Regions from separate parts of the Limnohabitans sp. JirII-29 genome, predicted to be linked through region 2. Evidence: predicted binding sites of a transcription regulator. Region 2 holds the regulator's gene; each other region holds the start of a gene.

Region 1 (4,211 bases), on a different contig from region 2:
TCTTTGCGGATGCGGCTTTCAGCAAATGCCAAGTCTTCGGCAATCGACGGGTCGAGGTGGTGGCAGACCATCAGCATGTCGACGTGTTCGTCCAGCGTGTTGATGGTGTAGGGCCGCGTGGGGTTGGTGGAGGAGGGCAACACATTGGCCTCGCCCACCACTTTCAAAATATCGGGCGCATGGCCACCGCCCGCACCTTCGGTGTGGAAGGTGTGGATGGTGCGGCCTTTGAACGCGGCCACGGTGTCTTCCACAAAGCCCGATTCGTTGAGGGTGTCGGTGTGGATGGCCACTTGGGTGTCGGTGGCCTCGGCCACGTTCAGGCAGTTGTCAATGGCCGCCGGTGTGGTGCCCCAGTCTTCGTGCAGCTTGAGGCCAATGGCCCCGGCGTTGATTTGTTCGTGCAAGGCGTCGGGCAGGGCCGCGTTGCCCTTGCCCAAAAAGCCCAAGTTCATGGGAAAGGCGTCGGCGGCTTGCAGCATGCGCTCCAGGTTCCAGGCCCCGGGTGTGCAGGTGGTGGCAAAGGTGCCGGTGGCCGGGCCGGTGCCGCCGCCGATCATGGTGGTGACACCGCTGGTCAGCGCTTCTTCAATTTGCTGTGGCGCGATGAAGTGGATGTGGGTGTCGATGCCGCCCGCTGTGACGATGTTGCCCTCGCAGCTGATGACTTCTGTGCCCGGGCCAATCACGATGTCCACACCGGCTTGGGTGTCGGGGTTGCCGGCTTTGCCAATGGCCACGATGCGCCCACCCTTGAGGCCAATGTCGGCTTTGACGATGCCCCAGTGGTCCAGGATCAGCGCGTTGGTGAGCACGGTGTCCACCGCGCCGCCAGCTTGCGGGCCTGAGCCTGTGCCATCGCGTGTGCGTTGGCTTTGAGCCATGCCGTCGCGGATGGTTTTGCCGCCGCCAAATTTAACTTCTTCGCCATAACCACCAGCGCGCAGGGTGAAGTCTTGTTCGACTTCAATCACCAAATCGGTGTCAGCCAGACGAACCCGGTCGCCCACGGTGGGGCCAAACATTTCCGCGTAAGCGCGTTTGCCAATCGTTGCCATCAGTGTTGTCCTTTGACAGGGGCGTCAACAGCGCCGTTGACCAAGCCGCGAAAACCAAACACTTGGCGGTCACCGCCCAGATCGACCAACTCCACCGTGCGCTGTTGACCAGGCTCGAAGCGCACCGCAGTGCCCGAGGCAATGTTCAGGCGCATGCCATGTGCCGCCGTGCGGTCAAAGCCCAAGGCGCCATTGGTTTCGGCAAAGTGGTAGTGCGAGCCCACTTGGATAGGGCGGTCGCCGGTGTTTTGCACCACCAAGGTCAGCGTGCGCCGTCCGGGGTTGAGCGTGTGTTCGCCCTCATCGATGAAGAGTTCTCCGGGTGTCATGTGCGCCTCGCTTTATTTGCCACGGCCCGTGAACCACCACAGCAAAGCAGCGACAGCGGCAGCTGCCACAAAGCCCACCACATCGGTGGCGTGGTAGTGCGATGCGCCTTCGATGCCATGGCCTTCATGGGCCCAGGCGTTGAGGCTGAGTGCGCTCAGCAGAGAAAGAAGTTTGTTCATGGGGGCAGCTCCACAGCGTGTGACACGCAGCAAAAAACAAGGTCAAAGAATGGGTTGGTGCACGGTCACCAGCTTGGTGCCGTCGGGGAAGGTGGCTTCCACCTGTATGTCAGGAATCATCTCGGCCACACCGTCCATCACGTCGGCACGGGTCAAGACGCTGCGGCCTTCACTCATGAGTTGAGCCACGGTTTTGCCGTCGCGTGCGCCCTCCATCACGGCGGCACTGATCAGGGCCACGGCTTCGGGGTAGTTGAGTTTCAAGCCGCGTGCTTGGCGCCGTTCAGCCAGCAGCGCGGCGGTGAAGATCAGGAGTTTGTCTTTTTCGCGAGGTGTGAGTTCCATGGTTTTTTCCTTGCAACTTGTGTGCCCTATTGTCCGTCTGAGTTGTGACGCAAATGTGCATGCTTTGGTGCGAAAAGTCCGACATGGTGCGTCATAGGATGCACCCAATCTGTGCGTTGACTGTTTGAAAGGGGGTGTGGCGGTCGAACTTGGTGCGCATCACCGAGCTGTGTGGGAATGAAGCCGGCTCTTTATAGAAGTTGGAATTTTCTTTAGGGAAAAAGTGTGCTGGCACGGGCTTTGCAAAAGGTGAAAGAGCGCGTCGAGTTGGTCCCGCGTGATGAACTTTCTAATTTGGAGTGAACCCCATGATGAATCGTCGAGGAAACCTCAAGGCCCTGGCCGCAGCCGCAGCGCTGTCGGTGGGATCGTTTGCCGTTGTGCCGCAAGCCTTTGCCGCAGACACCATCAAGGTGGGCGTGCTGCACAGCCTGTCGGGCACCATGGCCATCTCGGAGACCGTGCTCAAAGACACCGTCTTGATGGCGATTGACGAAATCAACGCCAAAGGCGGCGTGCTGGGCAAAAAGCTCGAACCCGTGGTGGTCGACCCCGCCTCCAACTGGCCTTTGTTTGCAGAAAAAACCAAGCAGTTGCTGACCCAAGACAAAGTGGCCGTGATGTTTGGTTGCTGGACCTCCGTGTCGCGCAAGTCGGTGTTGCCCGTGGTTGAAGAGCTCAACGGTTTGCTGTTCTACCCCGTGCAATACGAAGGTGAAGAGCTGAGCAAAAACGTGTTCTACACGGGTGCTGCCCCGAACCAACAAGCCATCCCTGCCGTGGACTATTTGATGAGCAAAGACGGTGGTGCTGCCAAGCGCTGGGTCTTGCTGGGTACCGACTATGTGTACCCCCGCACCACCAACAAAATCTTGCGCGCTTATCTCAAGAGCAAGGGCGTGAAAGAGTCTGACATCGACGAAAAGTACACCCCGTTTGGCCACAGCGACTACCAAACCATCGTGGCCGACATCAAGAAATTCTCAGCCGGTGGCAAGACCGCCGTGGTGTCCACCATCAACGGTGACTCCAACGTGCCGTTCTACAAAGAACTGGGCAACGCAGGCTTGAAGGCCAAAGACGTGCCCGTGGTGGCATTCAGTGTGGGCGAAGAAGAGCTGCGTGGTGTGGACACCAAGCCTCTGGTGGGCCACTTGGCGGCATGGAACTACTTCATGAGCATCAAGAACCCGACCAACGACGCCTTCATCAAGAAGTGGGCTGCGTATGCCAAGGCGCACAACATCGCGGGTCACAAGGACAAGCCACTGACCAACGACCCGATGGAAGCCACCTACATCGGCATCAACATGTGGAAGCAAGCGGTCGAGAAGGCCAAGAGCACCGATGTGGACAAGGTGATTGCGGCGATGGCGGGTCAGACCTTCACGGCACCGAGCGGCATCACCAGCAAGATGGATGAGAAGAACCACCACTTGCACAAGTCGGTGTTCATTGGCGAGATCAAGGCCGATGGCCAATTCAACGTGGTGTGGAAGACACCCGGTCCTGTCAAGGCCAAGCCATGGAGCCCGTTCATTGAAGGCAACGACAAGAAGCCTGATGAACCTGTGAAGAAGTAAGCGTTTTCCTAGGGATGAACTTTGGGGGAGGGCGCTGCTCTCCCCTTTTTTACTGGAATGTCGATGAATCGATTGGCCTTTTTGGGAATTGCCTGTGGACTGCTGTGGGGGGCGCATGCCCATGCGTTGACCGCAGAGCAGGCACGTGCCTTGACAGTGGGCGAGACGGATGCACGCATCACCGCGTTGCAGCAGGCCTTGGCCTCGCCCGATGAAAAAACAGCTGCTTTCTTGCAGGCCATGGCCGACGATGCGGTCAAGCTCCATGGCGCTCAGGTGTTGGTGGTGCGCGATGGCCAAGCCACAGATCCGGTGACCGGCAACACCATGGCTTTGCCCGAGGGCGCGGAGGATGTGATCAACAACAACCGCATGCGCGGCGAGGTGGACTCCGCCTTGGCGGCCTTGCAGTTGCTCAGCCCCGACGCGGCCAAGCGCTTGGCTGCGGTGAATGCTTTGCTCAAAGAGCCAGACCCGACCAAGCTGGCCATGTTGGAAAAAGCCTTGGGCGCTGAAGCCGATGCCAAGGTCAAAACACAAATGTTGTTGGCCCGTGCCGCTGTGCTGCTCAACAGCGAGAAGGTGGCTGAGCGCTTGGCGTCTGCCAAGGCCTTGGCCGAGAGCCAAACCCCAGACACCCAGTTGCTGCTCAACCAGCGCTTGAGCCAAGAAGACGACAAGCAAGTGCGCGCGCAATTGGAGTCGTCGTTGCGCAC
Region 2 (4,211 bases):
GCGCAAATCGAAGCGGAACATGCGGCACTCGATGGGGCCGTTCCACATGGGCACGCGGCGCGATTCTTTGAAGCGCATGCGCCCAGGCAATTTGAGGTCGGGGGTCAACATCCAGGCGGTCCAACCGGGGTAGTTCTTTTTCCAATGGCTGGCAAGCTGGCTGAAAAAATCGCCCCCGTCTTCGGTTTGTGTGATCTCACGCGCGCCAAAGCGGGGGGTGTCTAGGCGCGCACCGTCGGGCGCTTCGTCGTCCATCACATCTTCATAGGGCGACACGTACTCGGTGGGCGGCGCATAACGGGCACGACGTGCGGCACCCGCAATACCCGCCGCCTCAATGCGTTCGCCGTACGGTGGGTTGACCAACATCACGCCGGGCAGGTCCGACGGCGGCATGCGTTGCAGCGCATCACCGCCGCGCAACTCCACCGCATGGGCCACACCGGCACGCTCGGCATTGCGCTGTGCAAAGTCGACCATGCGAAACGCCACATCGCTGCCAAACACGGGCGCACGCGGTGCGCACTGCTGGCCTCGCGCGTTTTCCAACAGGCCTTGCCAGACGTGTGGCTGAAACGGTACCAGCTTTTCAAAACCAAAGCGACGCATCGAGCCCGGCGCAATGTTGCACGCAATTTGCGCCGCCTCGATGGCGATGGTGCCGCTGCCGCAGCACGGGTCATACAAAGGCACGCCCTGCGCGCACCAGCCGTCGGGGTTGGCGGGTGTGCCATCGCCCTGGCTCCAGCCACTGGCCGCCAACATGGCTGCGGCCAAGGTTTCTTTCAAAGGTGCGTCGCCTTTGTCGGCGCGCCAGCCGCGTTTGAACAAGGGCTCGCCCGAGGTGTCGATGTAGAGGGTGAGCTCGTCGGTGGTCAGGTGGGCGTAGATGCGTGAATCGGGCCAACGGGTGTCCACATCGGGGCGGACACCGCTTTTGTTGCGGAAGCGGTCGGCCACCGCGTCTTTGATTTTGAGCGCGGCAAAGTTCAGGCTCTTGAGGGGGCTGTGCTGCGCGGTGATTTCGATCTTGAAGCTCTGTTTGGGCGTGAACCACAGCTCCCACGCCACGCTGGAGGCCGCGTTGTACAAGTCTTGTTCCGAGCGGTATTGGGTGTACGACAGCTCCACCAACACACGCTGGGCCAAACGGCTGTGCAGGTTGAGCAGCATGGCGTCACGCCACGAGCCGCGCACCATCACGCCGGCGCGAAAAGCACGCAAGTCGTCTGACCCGATGCCGGTGATGCGTTGCACCTCGGTGGCCAGATAAGTTTCAACGCCTGCGGCGCACGGTAAAAAGAGATGGAGTTGATTCATGGTGATCCGTTCAAAGCCAATCCGCCAGCACAAGCCTGACCGGTCAGCCGAGCTAGTGTTTACAGCGCTTTGCGCAACGTGGTCGGCGCAATCCGCAGCGCCTCGCGGTACTTGGCCACGGTGCGACGTGCGCACTCAATGCCTTGCTCTTTGAGCATCTCAGACAGCTGGTTGTCTGACAAGGGTTTTTTGGGGTTTTCGCTGGCCACGAATTGTTTGATGAGCGCGCGCACCGCCGTGCTGGACGCGTTGTTGCCGCTGTCTGTTTCGAGTCCTGAGCCAAAGAAGTACTTCAGCTCAAAGGTGCCAAACGGCGTGCTCATGTACTTGTTGGTGGTGACGCGGCTGATGGTGGACTCGTGCAGCCCCAGCTCTTCGGCAATCTCACGCAGCACCATCGGGCGCATGGCGAGTTCGCCGTGGATGAAAAAGTTTTTCTGTCGCTCGGCAATGGCGTTGCTCACCCGCAAGATGGTGTCAAAGCGCTGTTGGATGTTTTTGATGAACCAGCGCGCCTCTTGCAGGCGTTGCTGCAAGCCCTGGTGCGCCTCGCCCTTGCCGCCCTTCAAGGCGTTGGCATAAATGTCGTGCACCCGCAGACGTGGCATCACATCGGGGTTGAGCATGACGCGAAACTTGGGCGTGACCGATTTGCCAATGCGCGTGACCAGCACATCGGGCACCACCACATGGCGTTCCACGTCGGCAAAACGTCGGCCTGGTTTGGGTTCGAGTCGGGCAATCAGCGGAATAGCGGCCTTGATGTGCGCCTCGCTGTCGCCCAGCGCCAGCATCAAACGCTTGATGTCGCGCTTGGCGAGCAACTCCAGCGGCTGCTGGCACATGCGCAGAGCCACATCGCACACCATTTGCGCTTCTTCGCCCTTGGGTTTCAAAGCCTTGATTTGCAAGCACAGGCATTCGGCCAAATCGCGGGCGCCCACGCCCACAGGCTCCAGGCTTTGCAGCAAATGCAAGGCCACTTGAAAGCGGTGTTCCAACTCTTCCAACTGCTCTTCGTCGTCGCCTGCCAGGCCCTCGGCCAGGCTGCGCAGCGAGTCTTCCAGGTAGCCATCGTCGTTGAGGTTTTCAATCAGGTAACGCAGGGCCGAGCGGTCGGTCTCGCTCAGGCGCAAGGACAAGGCCTGGCGATGCAAATGCGCGGTCAACGATTCTTGGCTGCGGGCCAACTCGGTGGCATCTGCCGCATCGTCGCCGCCGGTGTTGTTGTGCGCGGGGGCGTCGCCGCCCCACTCGGAGTCATCGGCGGAGAACTCCACGCTGCCGTCCCCCTCCCAGCTCTCAGCCACGCCGTCCACGCTGGGTTCTGTGTCGCTGGCGGTGTTGTCGACCGAAATTTCAGACACGGTGTTGTCCATCGCGGCCATCTCGCGCGCTGGCTCTGCATCGTCCGCATGTGCGGGCGTGTCGGCCTGGGCCACGCCAAATTCTTCGCGTGGTGCCTCTTCAAATTCTTTGTCGAGAAACGGGTTCTCGTCGAGCATCTGCTCAATCTCTTGGCTCAACTCCAGCGTGGACAGCTGCAACAGACGGATCGACTGCTGCAGCTGCGGCGTCAGGGCCAGATGCTGGGAGACGCGTAGGGAGAGGCCTTGCTTCATAGGGTAGGTGCGAGGGCCATGGCTACATGCGGAAGTGTTCGCCAAGATAGACGCGACGCACATCGGCGTTCTCGACAATCTCGGTGGGCGTGCCTTGGGCCAGCACACGGCCTTCGCTGATGATGCAGGCGTGGTCGCAAATGCCCAGCGTCTCGCGCACGTTGTGGTCGGTGATCAACACCCCCATGCCACGTGCTTTCAAAAAACCAATGATGCGTTGAATTTCAATCACGGCAATCGGATCGATGCCGGCAAATGGCTCATCGAGCAAGATAAAACGCGGCTGAGTGGCCAAGGCACGGGCAATTTCGACCCGGCGACGCTCGCCACCCGACAAGGCCACGGAGGGCGACATGCGCAAATGCTCGACTCGCAACTCTTGCAGCAAGGCGGTCAGGCGACGGTCGATCTCACCCTCGGTCAGCGGGGCACCGTGGTCATCGCGTTGCAACTCCAGCACCGCGCGCACGTTGTCTTGCACATTGAGCTTGCGAAAAATCGAGGCCTCTTGCGGCAAATAGCTCAAGCCCAAACGCGAACGACTGTGAATCGGCAAATGGGTGATGGGCTGGCCGTCGATGGTGATGCTGCCCGCATCGGCCCGCACCAGGCCCACGATCATGTAAAACGAGGTCGTTTTGCCCGCGCCATTGGGGCCCAACAAGCCCACCACTTCGCCTTTTTTCACGGAGATGGACACATCGTGCACCACCTTGCGGCTGCCGTAGGCTTTTTGCAAATGCAAGGCCTCCAGGCAACTCACCGAAGTATCCGTAAAAGGCGTGGTGGAAAGTGTCTCGGTCACTTGTTGTCCGTCGTTGTGCTGCGCGGCGCCAAGGTGGCACGGACCCGACCTCCGGTGGACTTACCCGTCTCACCGGCCTTTTGGCCGTCGATGGTGAACACGTCCGTGAGGTTGTTGTAGACGATGCGCTTGCCCGTCATTTGGTCGGCCAGCACAGCGCCACGGTAGCGGCGCACTTCGGCTTGGTCGCTCATGATGACTTGGTCGGCGCGTCCGTCGTAGTCAATGCGCAGGCCTTCGCCTTCCATGTACTCATCCAGGCCTTCACGCTTTTGACGGAAAAAAGCGCGCTTGTTGGGCTCGGGCAAGATCAGACCAAATTGGTAACCATCCGCATCCTGACGAATCTCAATGCGCTCACCGCGCATGACCATGGTGCCCTTGGTCAAGACCGCACGGCCTTTGAAGACGCTGATTTGCTTGAGCTCGTCGTGCACCAGGCTGTCAGCCTCGATGTTGAGCGG
Region 3 (4,211 bases), 290 kb from region 2:
AGGTGCCATGGACTCTTTGCCATAACCCGTGCGCTTGCCGATCACATAAGCGCCCACCAAACCTGCCACAGCAGCGTTGATGTGCACGACGGTACCGCCAGCGAAGTCGAGTGCACCCTTGGCCCACAACCAACCTGCGGCAGCTGTGACAGTTTCCAAAGAAGCAGCGTCGGTGATGGCGTCAGGGCCGTCCCAATACCAAACCATGTGGGCCACAGGCATGTAGCTGAAGGTGAACCACAAAGCGCAGAACAACAACACCGCAGAGAAGCGAGCGCGCTCAGCGAAAGCACCCACGATCAAGGTACAAGTGATGGCAGCAAACGTGGCTTGGAAGGCAGCGAAGGTCAACTCGGGAATCACCACACCTTTGCTGAACGTGGCAGCAATGGAGTCAGGCGTGATGCCTTTGAAGAACAACTTGTCCAGTCCACCAATGAACGGATTACCCGCCGAGAAGGTCATGGAGTAGCCGTAGATCACCCACAAGACATAAATCAAGGAGGTCACGACAAACACCTGCATCAACACGGACAGCATGTTCTTGCTGCGGACCAAACCGCCGTAGAACAAGGCCAGACCAGGGATGGTCATCAGAATCACGAGCACAGTGGCCACGGTCATCCAAGCGGTATCGCCTTTGTTAGGCACGGGAGCTGGAGCAGCTTCGGCAGCAGCAGGTGCGGCGGCTGCAGCAGCAGCAGCTGGCGCAGTGGCCTTGGCTTCAGCAACAGGAGCAGCGGGCGCTGCGGTCTGCGCCATGACGGCAGAGCCGCCGAGCAGCAGGCCTAGCCCGAGGGCGAGGGAGGCAAGCAGTTTTTTCATGATGGGGTCTTTCAAAAAGGGCGTCTGTGCGACACGATCAAAGGGCTTCGGGACCGGTTTCACCGGTGCGAATGCGAACCACTTGTTCGAGGTCGTAGACAAAAATCTTGCCGTCGCCAATCTTGCCGGTGCGGGCAGAACCCTCAATGGCTTCGATGGCGCGGTCGACTTGTTCTGAAGCCACAGCGGCTTCAATCTTGACCTTAGGCAAGAAGTCAACCACGTACTCGGCACCGCGATACAACTCGGTATGGCCTTTCTGACGGCCAAAGCCTTTGACTTCTGTGACAGTGATGCCTTGAACCCCAATTTGCGACAAGGCTTCGCGAACCTCGTCCAACTTGAAAGGTTTGATGATGGCGGTGATGAGTTTCATGGTTGCTCCTAGAGAAGACGACGAGCTTGGTTTAGAAGCTGTATTTCACGCCAAGGACAACAGTGCTCTTGGCTTGGTTGAAGGACTGGTAAGGGCTACTGTAGAAGCCACCCGAAGCGCCATTACCGTTCGTGCTGATTGCAGATGCACTGGCAGACAAGCCGTCACCCAGATCTTTGTTCAAAGTCAACGCCACATCTGTGTAATTGGCAGCAGCGGTGTTCTTCACCACCTGGCGACCAGCGTGGGGAACCAGCGAGTAGCCGTCACCCAGGTCAAAGGTGGCGCTCAAGTCAATGTAAGTGCTGCCCTTGGAATTGATGTTGCCGAACAAATCAGACAAAGAGTAAGAGTACTTGGCTGTGTAAGCGCCAGCAGTGACGGCACCATAAATTTCGTCGGTGTTGGCATTGGTCCACGTCGTGCCTGTTCCAGTGTTTTTCAACGTATTGCCCTGGTATTGGTAGCGCAGATAACCCACGTCATAAGCCAAACCAGCTGCTTCACCTTTGTAGCCACCGTACAGATCGATTTCAACGGGACCTTTGACAGGGCTGGCTGCCGTGCTGTTGTCTTTGATCCAACGAATGGTTGAAGCCCAAGCCCCCAGGTAAAAGCCATTGGTGTTCGCGTAATCCACGCCACCTTGCAGCGCAGGTTGGCCGTGCGTTTGTGCAATGCCGCGGTAGCGGTACTCGCTCGCCACACCCACGTTGTAGCCCAAGGTCGACTCAGGCGCAGCAGGTGCTGTCTGAGCAAAAGCAGCCGAAGAGGTGGCCAAGAGGGCCAGCAGAAGTTTGGACTTGATGTTCATTTGTTTTCTCCATGAAAAAGATTGGGTACATGTTCAGTTAGCAGGGTCCGTGCCAGGGAAGGAGTAAACAAAAGTGTTTATCGCACCTACACAACCCCCCAAAGTGATGCGGTAGTCTGAACACAGAACCATTTTGGCGCACATATTTGGTGCGCACCTTCGCCTTGCTTGCCCTGCATTGGGGCTCAATCACACGGGAGATATATGACACTTGCTTTGATTCACAGCCGTGCGCTGTTGGGGTTGCGTGCTCCTGCCGTGACGGTCGAGGTGCATCTGGCCAATGGATTGCCCAGCTTCACACTGGTGGGCTTGGCCGACACCGAGGTCAAAGAGGCACGTGAACGGGTGCGCTGCGCCATTCAGAATTCGGGGCTCGACTTCCCCAGCAACAAGCGCATCACGGTCAATTTGGCCCCTGCTGATCTGCCCAAAGATTCGGGGCGCTTCGATTTGCCCATCGCGCTCGGCATCTTGGCCGCTCATGGGCAATTGGATGCTGAGGCTTTGGCACTGCACGAGTTTGCAGGCGAGTTATCGCTTTCGGGTGAGCTGCGCCCAGTACGCGGCGCCTTGGCCATGGGACTGGCTTTGCATGGCGCAGGGGTACGCACACGCCTGGTGCTGCCACGCACCAGCGCCGAAGAAGCGGCTTTGGTTCCCACCGCGGAGGTGTACTGTGCGCACCATTTGAAAGATGTGGTCGCGCACTTTGCCAAACCAGAGACAGATCTAGCGCAAACGCTCGCCATCGATGGAATGGGCTGGGCTCGGTTATCGCCTGCACCAAAGAACGGCTCACGGCCCCATGACGGTGCTGATCTGGCCGATGTCAAAGGTCAAGCCGTCCCCAGACGTGCGCTTGAAATCGCCGCCGCAGGCGGTCATTCGCTGCTGTTTGTCGGTCCCCCGGGCTCGGGCAAATCCATGCTCGCGCAGCGCTTTGCCGCGTTGTTACCAGACATGAGCTTGGACGAAGCCTTAGAGAGTGCCGCCATTGCCAGCTTGGCGGGTCGGTTTGCGTTGTCGCAGTGGATGCAACGCCCCACGCGCAGTCCACACCACACCGCCACCTCCGTTGCGCTGGTCGGCGGAGGCACGCCACCACGTCCCGGCGAAATCTCGCTCGCACACCACGGTGTGTTGTTTTTGGATGAGCTGCCCGAGTTTCCCAGGCGCGCACTCGAAGCACTGCGTGAGCCACTAGAGAGCGGGCACATCACCTTGTCACGTGCAGCCACGCAAGCGGAGTTTCCGGCGCAGTTTCAGTTGATTGCTGCGATGAACCCTTGCCCATGCGGCCACTTGGGCTCAGCCATCAAGGCCTGCCGCTGCACGCCAGACCAAGTCGCGCGTTACCAAGCCAAACTCAGCGGCCCGCTGCTAGACCGCATAGACCTACAAGTTGAAGTCCCGGCACTGACCCCTCATGTGTTGCTGCAATCAGGCGCCAGCGAACCAACCGTGCAAGTTCGTATGCGTTGCTTAAGCGCCCACGCCCGAGCCATGGCCAGACAAGGCGTGCCCAACCAGGCCCTGCATGGGCAAGCGCTTGAGACCCACCTGCGTCTCGACACAGCCGCCACACAGTTTCTGAACCATGCCGCCACCAAACTCGGCTGGTCAAGCCGCAGCACCCACCGCGTGCTGCGTGTGGCGCGCACCATCGCCGACTTGGCCGAGAGCGATGCCGTCCATACCGCGCATGTGGCAGAAGCGGTGCAATACAGACGGGTTCTGTCCACGCACTGAGAAGGTATGGCTCACTTTTTATCTGTGTGCGATGTGTTCCCGTTTGGGTTGTGCGTGATCGAATTTATCGACCCTCGCTGCGGTTGCATGAGGGCTTCACTTTCACACAACGGAGAAACACGATGAACAAACTTTTGGCATGGACCAGCTTGGCGTGCGCCTTGGCTTTCAACACCGCACGCGCCGAAGGCGACAAACCGACCCAGCAAACCAAGATGGCCACTTGTAACAAGAGCGCCGAAGGCAAGAAAGGCGACGAGCGCAAAGCCTTCATGAAGGAGTGCCTGAGCGCCAAAGCGCCTGCTGCCGACACAGAAACAGCCAAGTCCAAAGGCACTGGCTCACAACAAAACAAAATGAAGCGCTGCAACGAAGAAGCCGCAGGACTCAAAGGCGACGAGCGCAAACAAAAAATGAGTGCTTGCCTCAAGGCTTGACGCACCA
Region 4 (4,211 bases), 200 kb from region 2:
GGGCTCGACCGACGGCTGGTGGAAATATGGTGTCTCCGCGGTGGTGGGCATCGACACTTACGGCGAGTCCGCGCCTGCACCGGTGCTGTTCAAGCACTTTGGCTTCACCCCCGAGAACGTGGCCGAGACGGTGCAAGCCGTGCTGGCCAAGTAACTGTTTCACTGCTTCATTTTTAACTTTAGAAGGGTAATTTCATGGCTATCAAGATCGGTATCAACGGCTTCGGTCGTATCGGACGCATGGTGTTTCGCGCCGCTGTACAGAACTTCAACGACATCGAAGTGGTTGGCATCAACGACTTGCTGGAACCCGATTACTTGGCATACATGCTCAAGTACGACAGCGTGCATGGCCGCTTCAAAGGTGAGGTGTCTGTGGACGGTGGCAACCTGGTGGTCAATGGCAAAAAGATTCGACTGACCCAAGAACGTGATCCGTCGGCTTTGAAGTGGAACGAGATCGGTGCTGACATCGTGATTGAAGCCACTGGTTTGTTCTTGGACAAGCCCACGGCCGAGAAACACTTGGCGGCAGGTGCCAAGAAAGTGTTGCTGTCAGCGCCTTCCAAAGACGACACCCCCATGTTTGTGTACGGTGTGAACCACACCACGTATGCGGGCCAAGCCATCGTGTCTAACGCTTCTTGCACCACCAACTGCTTGGCACCTGTGGCCAAAGTGTTGAACGACAAATGGGGTATCAAGCGCGGCCTGATGACCACCGTGCACGCAGCCACCGCCACCCAAAAAACCGTGGACGGCCCGTCCAACAAAGACTGGCGCGGTGGCCGTGGCATCTTGGAAAACATCATCCCCTCCAGCACTGGCGCCGCCAAGGCGGTGGGCGTGGTAATTCCAGAGCTGAACAAAAAGCTCACTGGCATGTCCTTCCGCGTGCCAACCTCTGACGTGTCGGTGGTGGACTTGACGGTTGAATTGAACAAAGAAGCCAGCTACGCTGAAATCTGCGCCGAAATGAAAGCACAAAGCCAGGGCGCCTTGAAAGGCGTGTTGGGTTACACGGAAGACAAAGTGGTTGCCACGGACTTCCGCGGCGAGCCATGCACCAGCGTGTTTGACGCAGATGCCGGCATTGCACTGGATAGCACCTTCGTGAAAATCGTGTCTTGGTACGACAACGAGTGGGGCTACTCGAACAAGTGTTTGGAGATGGTTCGCGTCATCGCCAAGTAATACGGCAAGCCCAAGGCACTCGAGGTGCCTTGAGCATCCAGCGCCCGGGCTTGAATGCTGCGGGCGTTTTTTATGCCACAACCAGTATGGCCCACACCGAGCGCCGCAAATATGGCGACGGGCATGGTGTGAACAAGCTTCATGGGAATGCGGTCTGCCAATCTATTCCCCAAAAACACGGCGGGTACGTCTGCAATCAGCATGCCTAGCGTGGACCCCATCACCACCAGGAGTGGATCGCCATAGTGAACCGCCATGGCCACCGTCGCGATTTGGGTTTTGTCTCCCATCTCCGCCAGAAAAAACGTGACAAAAGTCGCCCCGACCACACCAAAACGTTGTGCAATCTGCGTTTCTTCCTCTTCGATTTTGTCCGGAATCAACGTCCAAATGGCCATGCCAATATGAAGATGCGATCTATCTACGTATACGAAAAATCTATTCTTGTGAAAAATTTCGCCCCAAAACCGTGATGGGCTACTTGTTTGGTGCGTTTATTGCTTGCATATGGTGCGCTTTGTAAAAAAAGCACCGACTCGCACCAAACAAGTTCAACCCATCAAGGATTTATTCATGGACGCACTTAAACAGGGCGCAGATGCACTGTTCATCCTCCTCGGAGCCATCATGGTGCTGGCAATGCATGCCGGCTTTGCTTTCTTAGAACTAGGCACCGTTCGCAAAAAAAACCAGGTCAATGCTTTGGTGAAAATTTTGGTGGACTTTTGCGTATCGACCGTCGCTTATTTTGTGGTCGGTTACGGCGTAGCCTATGGCACGAGTTTCATGGTGGGAGCCGAAACACTAGCGGCCAAAAATGGCTACGAACTCGTGAAGTTCTTCTTTTTGTTGACTTTCGCTGCTGCCATTCCTGCGATTATTTCTGGCGGCATTGCTGAGCGCGCCAAGTTTTGGCCACAGCTTATTGCCACCGCCGTGATCGTCGGTTTTATTTATCCCTTTTATGAAGGCATTGCCTGGAATCAACATTTCGGTGTTCAGGCTTGGCTCAAAACCAGCACCGGTGAAGAGTTCCATGATTTCGCAGGCTCCGTGGTTGTGCATGCCTTGGGGGGCTGGATTGCTTTACCCGCCGTGTTATTACTAGGCGCACGCAGCAACCGTTACCGCAAAGACGGGGCTGTCTCTGCCCATCCACCTTCAAGCATCCCCTTTCTCGCCTTAGGCGCATGGATTTTGATCGTGGGCTGGTTTGGATTCAACGTGATGAGCGCTCAAACGCTAGACAAAATTTCTGGTTTGGTGGCGGTAAATTCACTGATGGCCATGGTCGGCGGCACTTTGGTTGCTCTGCTGTTGGGTAAAAACGATCCTGGCTTCGTGCACAACGGCCCACTTGCCGGTTTGGTCGCTGTTTGCGCTGGCTCTGATGTGATGCACCCGATGGGCGCTTTGGTGGTTGGCGCTGTGGCTGGGGCCATTTTTGTGGTCATGTTCACGCTGACACAAAATAAATGGCGTATTGACGATGTGTTGGGAGTCTGGCCTTTGCACGGTTTGTGTGGCACCTGGGGCGGCATTGCCGCTGGCATTTTTGGCACCACAACGCTCGGCGGCCTAGGTGGGGTGAGCTTGTCGGCCCAGTTGGCAGGTACGGCATTGGGGGTTTGCTGGGCCTTGATTGGGGGCTTTGTGGTTTACGGTATTTTGAAAATATCCCTTGGTTTGCGGCTGAGCCAAGAGGAAGAATTTGAAGGAGCCGATTTGACAATTCACAAGATCAGCGGAACACCCGAACGAGAAGTGAGCTGGTAAGCCGCATGAATTGTGGTTTTTCACGCATGAATTCTTTCAAATACAGGTAAACGCTTGGTTTTTCTGCTCACTTGTGCTCCATAATGGTCTTTGCTGGGTTGGCGCTCGCGCCAGCACAGTGTGTTTGGTGATCGGTCAGTTTCGCGCCACCGCTTTGGTTGCGTTGTGCATTCGGGACTCCATCGCTTGTTTTTTGTGTTTTAAGGAGTCCCTTTCATGGGCAATAAACTGTACGTCGGCAATTTGCCGTATTCGGTACGCGACAGCGATCTTGAGCAGTCTTTCGGACAGTTCGGTACTGTGACCAGCGCCAAAGTCATGATGGAGCGCGACACTGGTCGTTCCAAAGGTTTTGGTTTTGTGGAAATGGGCAGCGACGCCGAAGCACAAGCCGCTGTTGAAGGCATGAACGGCGCACCTTTGGGTGGTCGTAGCCTGGTTGTCAACGAAGCACGCCCCATGGAGGCACGTCCTCCACGTACCGGCGGCGGTAGCTACGGTGGTGGTGGCGGTGGCGGCTACGGTGGTGGCGGTCGCGAAGGTGGTGGCGGCGGCGGTTTCCGTAGCCCCTACGGTGGCGGCGGTCGCGAAGGCGGCGGCGGTGGTCGCAGTGGCGGCGGCGGTGGTCGCGGCGGCTTTGGCGGCGGCGGCAACAGCTACTAATCTGCCCAGCTCACGCTGAAGCAAATCAAAAGGCTCCCTCGGGAGCCTTTTTGCTGTCTACTCACACGCCTTAGGGTTTGCTTTTACGCGGCAATATCGTGCCATGCACACGACCGCCCAGTTGCATCAAGCGGTCCATGTTGTCGTAATCCATGTGATCAGCCGTGAATCGTTCGCCATCGCCCCTAAGCAGCTCCACGGGTAAATGCGTTCGGATTTTTTCTGTATTGGGAAACAAGTGTAAAAACTCACTGCGCAATTCGCTACGCGGCCATATCTCACCCCGTGCACTTTGAGCAGCCTCTCGGATCAATACTGTTTTCTCAAACAGCTGAATTTCTGAGCCATCGGCATTGATCACGGCACGCGTAGCACGCGCCGTGGTGATACGACCCTCTCTAGAGATCGCACGAATACGTGGCTGGTCTATTTCAAGAGTATCGGTGTCTGGATAGTGTCGGCCTTGCACTCCTGCCATTTCGCTTTTGAGTACGCCGCGTGCATCAAAAACTTTGACCGAGAAGTCACGCATGAAATAGTCAGGAACATGCTGGGGTGCAGCTTCCAGCTCCACATCC

The links. The regulator sigma-54, encoded in region 2, starts transcription at its own class of promoters, with help from an activator protein. The targets are predictions, from matches to a motif close to TGGCANGNAANCTGCTTT.
Region 1: a site for sigma-54 is predicted at 1,922-1,939, ahead of B9Z39_RS15520 (urease subunit gamma). Genes of this name have one in related genera too.
Region 3: a site for sigma-54 is predicted at 2,053-2,070, ahead of B9Z39_RS08885 (TorF family putative porin). Genes of this name have one in related genera too.
Region 4: a site for sigma-54 is predicted at 1,681-1,698, ahead of B9Z39_RS08510 (ammonium transporter). Genes of this name have one in related genera too.

Annotation. Positions count from the first base shown of each region.
Region 1 covers NZ_NESB01000012.1:29,486-33,696, reverse strand. Annotated here, with positions in the region: gene ureC (urease subunit alpha) at 1-1,058, opposite strand, end outside; gene B9Z39_RS15525 (urease subunit beta) at 1,058-1,387, opposite strand; gene B9Z39_RS17015 (hypothetical protein) at 1,400-1,567, opposite strand; gene B9Z39_RS15520 (urease subunit gamma) at 1,610-1,912, opposite strand; gene urtA (urea ABC transporter substrate-binding protein) at 2,224-3,495, shown strand; gene urtB (urea ABC transporter permease subunit UrtB) at 3,559-4,211, shown strand, end outside.
Region 2 covers NZ_NESB01000004.1:11,529-15,739, forward strand. Annotated here, with positions in the region: gene B9Z39_RS07550 (class I SAM-dependent RNA methyltransferase) at 1-1,320, opposite strand, end outside; gene B9Z39_RS07555 (RNA polymerase factor sigma-54) at 1,380-2,942, opposite strand; gene lptB (LPS export ABC transporter ATP-binding protein) at 2,965-3,747, opposite strand; gene lptA (lipopolysaccharide transport periplasmic protein LptA) at 3,744-4,211, opposite strand, start outside.
Region 3 covers NZ_NESB01000004.1:304,795-309,005, reverse strand. Annotated here, with positions in the region: gene B9Z39_RS08895 (ammonium transporter) at 1-825, opposite strand, end outside; gene glnK (P-II family nitrogen regulator) at 863-1,201, opposite strand; gene B9Z39_RS08885 (TorF family putative porin) at 1,233-2,015, opposite strand; gene B9Z39_RS08880 (YifB family Mg chelatase-like AAA ATPase) at 2,220-3,767, shown strand; gene B9Z39_RS08875 (PsiF family protein) at 3,890-4,204, shown strand.
Region 4 covers NZ_NESB01000004.1:213,367-217,577, forward strand. Annotated here, with positions in the region: gene tkt (transketolase) at 1-154, shown strand, start outside; gene gap (type I glyceraldehyde-3-phosphate dehydrogenase) at 196-1,194, shown strand; gene B9Z39_RS08505 (TMEM165/GDT1 family protein) at 1,149-1,592, opposite strand; gene B9Z39_RS08510 (ammonium transporter) at 1,768-2,970, shown strand; gene B9Z39_RS08515 (RNA-binding protein) at 3,187-3,633, shown strand; gene lptC (LPS export ABC transporter periplasmic protein LptC) at 3,704-4,211, opposite strand, start outside.